Regions from separate parts of the Neorhizobium sp. PAMB6630 genome, predicted to be linked through region 2. Evidence: riboswitches for the same ligand, from Rfam matches in the RefSeq annotation. Region 2 holds a riboswitch; the other holds the start of a gene.
What was found. A riboswitch is a leader RNA that binds a small molecule or an ion and turns the genes downstream of it on or off. The one in region 2 is predicted to bind S-adenosylmethionine.

Region 1 (4,406 bases), 740 kb from region 2:
CCCGACAAAACCATCAGAAATCCACGGCCATGCCTATGCCTATGTGTCGCCGTGGCTTGCGCGGTTGTGCCGGCGGCAAAAGGGCGCCGCCGTTCCCCATATCGTTCACCCGGCACGGACAGCCGGTGATCTGCGCGCGATGCTGGGCATACCCTCAGAAGCTACCGTGTTTGGCTGTTACGGGGGACGGCAGAGCTTTGACATCGATTTCGTCAAAGCCAAGGTCATCCCGCATGTTCTCGCCAAATCGAAGAATACGTTTTTCATCTTCATGAACATCGAGCCGTTCCTGTCGGACCCGCGCGTGCACTTTCTGCCCGGCACGACGGATGCGGATACCAAGGCGCGGTTCATCCAGACGGCGGACGCCATGCTGCATGCGCGCAAACGCGGCGAAACCTTTGGTCTGGCTTGCGCCGAATTCCACGCCGCAGGGCGCAAGATCATTACCTACGGCCGCAGCCGCGAGCGCGCCCATATCGAGCACGCAGGCACGGACACCCTTGTCTATAAAAACCGCTTCGATCTTGCCCGCATCCTGCTGACCTTCGACCGGTCGCTGCGGGCAGAGCCTGCGCACTTCCTGCAACGCCACACGCCGGCAGCCGTGATGGAGGATTTCAAGGCGCATCTGCTGGACCCTGCCCTTTTGCGGCAGGAGGCTCCACGCCCGACAGGCATCGCGGCCAAGATCGCCGACAAGATTTTCTACCTGAGACGAAAACGCTTTTTGCCGCAGACTTGAGCGGCGGAAACGCAACTGGATCGGGAGGAAAGGCTGGAGCGGGTGAAGGGAATCGAACCCTCGTATTCAGCTTGGGAAGCTGCTGCTCTACCATTGAGCTACACCCGCTTGAGCGCCAAAGCTCTAACATCAAGCGGCTTTGCCGTTCAAGTGGAAATCGGGGCTGGCGTGTCGGCTGTCAGCCGCGAAAGTGTTTGGACAGCTTCAGGCCTTGCGCCTGATAGTTGGAGCCGAGGCCGGAGCCGTAGAGGCCGTGCGGGCGGGCCAGCATGTGTTCGTAGACGAGGCGGCCGACGATCTGGCCGTGTTCGAGGATGAAGGGCACCTCGTGGCTGCGCACTTCCAGAACCGCCCGGCTGCCGGAGCCGCCGGCCGGTGCATGGCCAAAACCCGGATCGAAAAAGCCGGCGTAATGCACGCGAAATTCACCCACCAGCGGGTCGTAGGGCGTCATTTCGGCGGCATAAAGCGGCGGCACGTGGACGGCCTCGCGCGAGACGAGGATGTAGAATTCATCGGGATCGAGGATCAGGTCGTCGCGGCCGCGGCTGTAAAGCGGCTCCCAGAAATCGAGCACATCATGGGCGCCCTTCTGGTCCACATCGATGACGGAGGTGTGGTGCTTGCCGCGATAACCAATGAGCCCGTCCGGACCGGTACCCTTGAGGTCGATGGAGAGCGCGATGCCGCCGCCCGAAACGTTCGGGGTTTCACTCGCCACCAGCGTTTCCGCCTCGTGCAATGTCAGAACTTCCGGTTCAGTCAGAAGCGCATGGCCGGTGCGGAACCGGATCTGCGACAGGCGCGAGCCGCGCCGCACGATGACGGGGAAGGTGCGCGGCGAGATTTCGAGGTAGAGCGGGCCTGTGTAGCCGGCGGGAATTTTGTCGAATTCCTGGGCGCGATCGACCATCACGCGGGTAAAGATATCAAGCCGGCCGGTCGAGCTTTTCGGATTGGAGGAGGCCGAGAGGTCAGCTGGGAGATCAAGGCTTTCCATCAGCGGCACGATGTAGACGCAGCCGGTTTCCAGCACGGCTCCGTTTTCGAGATCGATCTCGTGCAGCGTCAGGCGCTGCAGCTTGTCGGCCACCGTGTGGTTGGGGCCGGGCATGAAGCTTGCGCGCACGCGCAGCGCCTTTGCGCCGAGACGCAGGTCGAGACTTGCCGGCTGGATCTGGTCAGCATCCAGCGGCGCCTGGCTTTTCAGCCGGCCCGCCTCGAAAAGGGCGCCGATGGCGCTATCCGCCAGAATGCCTGATGTGCGTGTCATAAACCCTATCCTTCAATCGCAGGACAAAAGCAAAACCGGGGAATTGACGCAAGCGCCAGACGGGCGTAAGGCAGGTTTATCCCGTGGTGATTTGGCCGGTCGGCTTGCAGCCACGTTAAACAAGTGGCTAAAAAGACCGGGTGCGAAACCGGTCTGCATATGCGACCGGTTTTTTTGTTACGAGATGGTGACACGCATGAGCAAGACCTGGCGCCCCGCAACCCAACTGGTTCACGAAGGCACGCTGCGCTCGCAGTATGGCGAAACCTCCGAAGCGATCTATCTGACGCAAGGGTTCGTCTATGAAAATTCCGCCGCCGCCGAAGCCCGCTTCAAGGGCGAGACGGACGGCTTCATCTACGCCCGTTACGGCAGCCCCACCAATGACATGTTCGAAAAGCGCATGATTGCGCTGGAAGGCGCTGAAGATGCGCGCGCCACCGCATCCGGCATGGCAGCGGTCGCCGCCGCCATCCTCTGCCAGGTGAAGGCCGGCGACCATATCGTTGCCGCCCGCGCCCTGTTCGGCTCCTGCCGTTATGTGGTGGAAACGCTTGCCCCGAAATACGGCGTCGAATGCACGCTGATCGACGGGCGGGATCTCGCCAACTGGGAAGCGGCGATCCGCCCCAATACCAAGGTGATGTTCCTCGAAAGCCCGACGAACCCGACGCTGGAAGTGGTCGATATCGCCGGCGTGGCAAAACTTGCCAACCAGATCGGTGCCAAGGTCGTTGTCGACAACGTATTTGCGACCCCCCTCTTCCAGAAGCCGCTGGAACTCGGCGCGCATGTCGTCGTTTATTCCGCGACCAAGCATATCGACGGCCAGGGCCGGTGCCTCGGTGGCGTCATCCTCTCCGACAAGCAGTGGATCGACGAAAACCTGCACGATTATTTCCGCCATACGGGCCCGGCCATGTCGCCGTTCAATGCCTGGACCCTGCTGAAGGGGCTTGAAACCCTGCCGCTTCGCGTGCGCCAGCAGACGGAAAGTGCGGCCCGTATCGCCGATTTCCTCGCCGGCGAGCAGAAGGTGGCCAAGGTCATCTATCCCGGCCGCAAGGACCATCCGCAGGCCGATATCATCGCCAAGCAGATGACCGGCGGCTCGACGCTGATCTGCATCGAGCTGAAGGGCGGCAAGGATGCAGCCTTTGCCCTGCAGGATGCGCTGGAGATCATCAAGATTTCCAACAATCTCGGCGATGCAAAAAGCCTGATCACCCATCCGGCGACCACGACGCACAAGAACCTGACGGACGAGGCCCGCGCCGAACTGGGCATTTCCGGCGGAACCTTGCGCCTCTCCTGCGGCATTGAAGACACCGATGACCTGGTGGACGATCTGACGCGGGCTCTTGCCACCGTATCGGCGTAAAAATCACCGGGACGTTTCGGTCAGGCGCAGTGGAACAGGGTTAATCGCCAGTTCGTGACTGTAAGGATGGGTGCATTTCTTGACCTTGCGCCCATCCTGTACGATATCCCTCATTGTATAGAGTAAAGGTATCGCGCATGTACCGGGCCCGGACGAAGGATATCGAAGTCGAGGTGGAACCTTATTATCTGGAGGAGCAATCCGATCCGGATGACAGCCGCTATGTCTGGGGTTATCGCATCGTCATCTCCAACCATTCCACCCTCACCGTGCGCCTCATCCATCGCTACTGGAACATCACCGACCAGAACGGGCTGGTGGACGAGGTCGAGGGCCCTGGCGTGGTCGGCGAACAGCCGCGCCTGAAGCCGGGCGACACTTACGAATATTCCTCCGGCTGCCCGCTCGACACGCCCTCCGGCGTGATGTTCGGCCACTACCAGATGGAAACCGACGAGGGCGAGATTTTCAACGTCGACATACCCGCGTTTTCGCTGGATAGCCCGGGGCTGATGCGGGTGTTGAACTGAGGCCATGCGGCCTCGTTTGGTTATAGGTGGCGACCAAACCGCTATTTGTCGTTTTGATGAGACAGGCACAGATTTCTTCGGTCCAGTGGTCTTTGGGAGGAGAACTGATGCGACAGATGATACCGCTGCTTTGCAGCGCCGCGATGATTTTAGCCACCGGCGGTGGCGCAAATGCCCAGAACGCCAGCAGCTTCAGAGACCAACCACCCGGCACCCCTTGGGCACCTGCTGCGGTTTCCCCTCAAATGGGATGCGAAGCGCTGAGCCGGGCAAGTTTCGGCGAGATTACCCAGCTGATTGCGCGGCACGTCGCAGAAAGCGGTGACGTGCCCGGGCATTGCCATGTGACCGGCTTCATCCGGCCCCATATCGCCTTTGAGGTGACGCTTCCGGACAATTGGAACAAGCGGCTCTACATGTTCGGCAATGGCGGATATGCCGGCGAAGATCTGGCCGCCCCCTCGCGCGTGGCCACCC
Region 2 (4,406 bases):
CGAGGACGGATGGCGAAAAACCTCGCCGGATTGCGCCTCGACAAGGCCTGCGGCAATCTTCATCAGCGTCGACTTGCCCGAGCCGTTGCGCCCGACAAGGCAGATGCGGTCGCCCGGCTCCACCTGAAAATTGGCGCCATTGAGCAGCGGCGCGCCGCCAAAACTCAGATAAATGTCGTCGAGCTTGAGAATCGGGGGTGCCATCTGGTTCCTTAGGCTCCGGTCAGGTCATAGGGGCGGGCCATCAGCAGCGCGCGCCCTTGTCCGAGCGAGATCGAGATCGGGCCCTGCGCGACATTGGATATGGTGCGCGACGAGCCGAATGTCAGGGAAAAATCGGTGAGCGGGTAACGAACGTTGGAAAGGGTCAGTCCCTCGAGGTCGCTGAAGCCGAGCACGGAAAACAGCGAGCCCCTGGGCAGTTCCAGTTCCATCTGGTCACCGCTGATCAGCGGATAGGCTTCTTCCTCGCCGGAGGTCAGCATCACCTCCAGCCCGGCTTCGGCAAGAGACAGACCGTGCAGGGTATGTTGCAACGCATGGTCGGAGCGTTCGCCGCCAAGGGCGCCGACGAGAATTAGTCGCTCAGCACCGCGCGCCAAGGCTTCGGCAATGGCAATCTCGCCATCGGTTGCAGCCTTTGTCGTGGGATAGGAATGGCGCTCCACCTGGCGATAGCTTTCCCGCAGCGCGGCATCGGCGGAATCGAAATCGCCCACCCAAAGCTCCGGCGTGAGGTTCAGCGATTTTGCATGGCGCATGCCGCTATCGGCGGCAATCACGCGGCTGCCGGCGATCAGCGCGCTTAAACGCTCCGTCACGGTCAGGCTGCCGCCAAGAAGAAGGGTAAAGGTGGATGGGCTCATGGCTCATGCCCTTAGCGCATCTTCCGCCAAAAGCAAAAGCCCTATGATGCACGGACCGCCGCCACGTCATCTGCGCGCGCGTCCTGGAACGGCTTAAGGCGGGAGGCAAGGCGATGGGGTTATGCGGTCTTGGGGCCAAGAGGACGGGGGTAAGCGCGCGTCCACCAGGGCTTGACGTGCGGGGCGGGCACGCTCGATGCGCTGGCCCGCCGCCGCTCAGTGTCAACGCTTCTTCGGGCTTGCGGCAGCCGCACCCTTCAACTGTGTGGTGAAGGTGGATGTCGGCGCTGCCGAAGGCTTTTCCTTGTCCTTCTTCGGCTTTCTGACTTCGCGGTTCGAACGGACCTGACCTTTGGCCATGGGATGCTTCCTTGTTGCGCAGGCTCATGCGCTGCGGCGGTGGTGATGCGGATGAAAACAGATCATGCAAGAACGCTCGTCCCGGGGTGAGAGGCCTTTTGAAACGGGCCACGGCATCGGGGCGGTCGGGTGACCAGGCAAGCCCGGTCGGGAAGCAGAAGATATTAAATGCGGTCTTTGCCGGTCGCCTCTCCGGTCTCGGTCAGAAAGGCGAAGCATCAAAACTTTGCGCCTGTTAGCGTGTCAGAACTGTGGCTGAACACAAGCACATTTTTTAAACGGCGATCGCGATCTTTGGCCTTTCTTTCTTGCGAAGGCGGCGCCCGCTCTTTACCTCTTGGCGCCAAAGCCGACCTTGGCCGCTAAAGGCTGGCCGAACTGGGAATGAGGTCCATGCAGTTTACCGGAACCGACGACTATATCGCCGACAAGGACCTGATGGTCGCCGTCAATGCTGCCATCCGGCTGGAGCGCCCGCTTCTGGTGAAGGGCGAACCCGGCACCGGCAAGACGGAACTTGCCCGCCAGATCGCGCTTTCGCTTGGCCTGCCGATCATCGAATGGAACGTAAAATCCACCACGCGCGCCCAGCAGGGGCTTTACGAATATGATGCCGTCTCGCGGCTGCGCGACAGCCAGCTCGGCGATCCCCGCGTCAACGACATCGCCCATTATATCCGGCGCGGAAAACTGTGGCAGGCCTTTGCCGCCGGTGAAAAACTGGTGCTTCTGATCGATGAGATCGACAAGGCGGATATCGAGTTTCCCAACGACCTGCTGCAGGAACTCGACCGCATGGAGTTTCATGTCTACGAGACCGGCGAGACGGTGAAAGCGGCGGTGCGCCCCATCGTCATCATCACCTCCAACAACGAGAAGGAACTGCCGGATGCCTTTCTGCGCCGCTGTTTCTTCCACTATATCCGCTTTCCCGATGCCGATACGCTCGCTCGCATCGTTGAGGTGCATTATCCCGGCATCAAGCAGGCGCTTGTCCGCGCAGCGCTCACCCAGTTTTACGAGATCCGCGAAATGCCGGGTCTGAAGAAGAAGCCGTCCACCTCCGAAGCGCTCGACTGGATCCGGCTGCTTGTCAGCGACGATGTCGATCCCGCCGATCTCGGCGCCGACGTGAAGACCATGCTGCCAAAACTCCACGGCGCGCTGTTGAAGAACGAGCAGGATGTGCATCTCTTTGAGCGCATGGCCTTCATGGCAAGGCGGGAGCGGTAATGTCCGGCGCCCAGAAGGTTTTGATCTACGGCACCTGGCAGGGGAAGGTGCTGGTGTTCGATGAACCGGATTTCCCGGATCTTGCCCTGCAGGTGCCGGGCGGAACCGTTGAGGCGGGCGAAGACTTTGCTGCAGCGGCGGCGCGAGAGTTTTTCGAGGAAACCGGCATTTTGCCGCCGGTGTCGCCCAGCCTGATAATGCGTGCCGATCCGGTTTCGCCTGTTCTGGCTTGGTTTTGAGGAGGCCTGCAAGCGTTTTGGCATGGGCATGGAGGGCGGTTTGGTAACCCTGCTGCAAGGTCCACAATTGCGCACTGATTGACGCGCGCGGAAGAAAAGCCTATTTAAGCGGTCTCTCGTGGTGATTTGGCCGGCCGGCTTGCAGCCACGTTAAATAAGTCGCTAAAGGGCCGTGAGAAGCGTTCAAAGACTTCCCCCGGACCGGTTGCGATTTTCGCCGCCGGTTTTTTTGTTTTGGACGAGTGAAGACCATGCCGATCAAGATCCCCGATACGCTGCCCGCTTTCGAAGCATTGACGCACGAAGGCGTGCGCGTGATGACCGAGACGGCCGCGGTGCGTCAGGATATCCGCCCGCTGCAGATCGGTCTGTTGAACCTCATGCCGAACAAGATCCGCACCGAAGTGCAGATGGCGCGCCTTGTCGGCGCTTCGCCGTTGCAGGTGGAGTTTTCGCTGGTGCGTGTGGGTGGGCACAAGGCGAAAAACACTTCGGAAGAACATCTCCTTTCCTTCTACCAGACCTGGGACGAGGTGAAGGATCGCAAGTTCGACGGCTTCATCATCACCGGCGCGCCGGTGGAAATGTTGCCTTACGAGCAGGTTACCTATTGGGACGAGATGCGCCAGATCTTCGACTGGACGGAAACCAATGTTCATTCGACGCTGAATGTCTGCTGGGGCGCGATGGCGGCGATCTATCATTTTCATGGCGTGCCGAAGCACGAGCTGAAGGAAAAGGCGTTTGGCGTGTATCGTCATCGCAATCTTTCGCCGTCCTCCGTTTATCTCAGCGGCTTTTCCGATGATTTCCAGGTGCCGGTGTCGCGCTGGACGGAAGTGCGCCGCGCTGACATCCAGACCGTGCCGGGGCTGGAACTGTTGATGGAATCCGACGAGATGGGCGTCTGCCTGGTGCATGAGAAAAAGGGCAACCGGCTCTACATGTTCAACCACGTCGAATATGATTCTACTTCGCTTGCAGAAGAATATTTCCGCGATGTGAATGCCGGCGTTCCGATCAAAATGCCCTATAACTATTTTCCGCATAACGATGTGGCGCTGACGCCGCTCAACCGCTGGCGCAGCCATGCCCACCTGTTGTTCGGCAACTGGATCAACGAGATGTACCAGACCACGCCCTATGATCTGGAGAATATCGGCAAGCGATAGGGCGGAGGCGCGTCGTGTTCATTCCCTTCTTTCTGGCGCTGAAACAGGCAAAAATTCCTGTGACGCTTCGGGAGTTCCTGGCGCTTCTGGAAGGAATGCAGGCGGGGCTTGCCGAGTTCGATGTCGAGGCCTTCTATTATCTCGCCCGCGCCACGCTGGTGAAGGATGAGCGTTATATCGATCGCTTCGATCAGGTGTTTTCAACCCATTTCAAGGGTGTCGAGGCTGTGTCCGGCCCGGATGCGGTGAAGGCCGAACACCTGCCGGAAGACTGGCTGCGCAAGCTTGCTGAGAAACACCTGACGGCGGAGGAAAAGGCGCTGGTCGAGGCGCTCGGCGGCTTTGATGCTCTGATGGACACGCTGAAAAAGCGTCTGGAAGAGCAGGAGGGCCGCCATCAGGGCGGCTCCAAATGGATCGGCACGGCCGGCACCTCGCCCTTTGGCGCCTATGGCTACAATCCGGAAGGCGTGCGGATTGGGCAGGAAACCTCGCGCCACCGCAAGGCGGTGAAGGTCTGGGACGCCAGAGAATTT

Region 1: linked by a shared signal. The riboswitch ahead of AC4CWF_RS16320 (O-succinylhomoserine sulfhydrylase) and the one ahead of metA (homoserine O-acetyltransferase MetA) in region 2 are both predicted to bind S-adenosylmethionine.

What each region holds. Positions count from the first base shown of each region.
Region 1 covers NZ_CM177836.1:3,425,452-3,429,857, forward strand. Annotated here, with positions in the region: gene AC4CWF_RS16305 (glycosyltransferase family protein) at 1-745, shown strand, start outside; tRNA gene AC4CWF_RS16310 (tRNA-Gly) at 780-853, opposite strand; gene AC4CWF_RS16315 (2'-deoxycytidine 5'-triphosphate deaminase) at 924-2,018, opposite strand; SAM riboswitch at 2,092-2,170, shown strand; gene AC4CWF_RS16320 (O-succinylhomoserine sulfhydrylase) at 2,215-3,399, shown strand; gene apaG (Co2+/Mg2+ efflux protein ApaG) at 3,537-3,929, shown strand; gene AC4CWF_RS16330 (tannase/feruloyl esterase family alpha/beta hydrolase) at 4,037-4,406, shown strand, end outside.
Region 2 covers NZ_CM177836.1:256,671-261,076, forward strand. Annotated here, with positions in the region: gene AC4CWF_RS01120 (ABC-F family ATP-binding cassette domain-containing protein) at 1-204, opposite strand, end outside; gene AC4CWF_RS01125 (thiamine diphosphokinase) at 213-866, opposite strand; gene AC4CWF_RS01130 (hypothetical protein) at 1,089-1,226, opposite strand; gene AC4CWF_RS01135 (AAA family ATPase) at 1,620-2,459, shown strand; partial or broken gene AC4CWF_RS01140 (NUDIX domain-containing protein) at 2,459-2,632, shown strand; SAM riboswitch at 2,807-2,884, shown strand; gene metA (homoserine O-acetyltransferase MetA) at 2,950-3,870, shown strand; gene AC4CWF_RS01150 (vWA domain-containing protein) at 3,885-4,406, shown strand, end outside.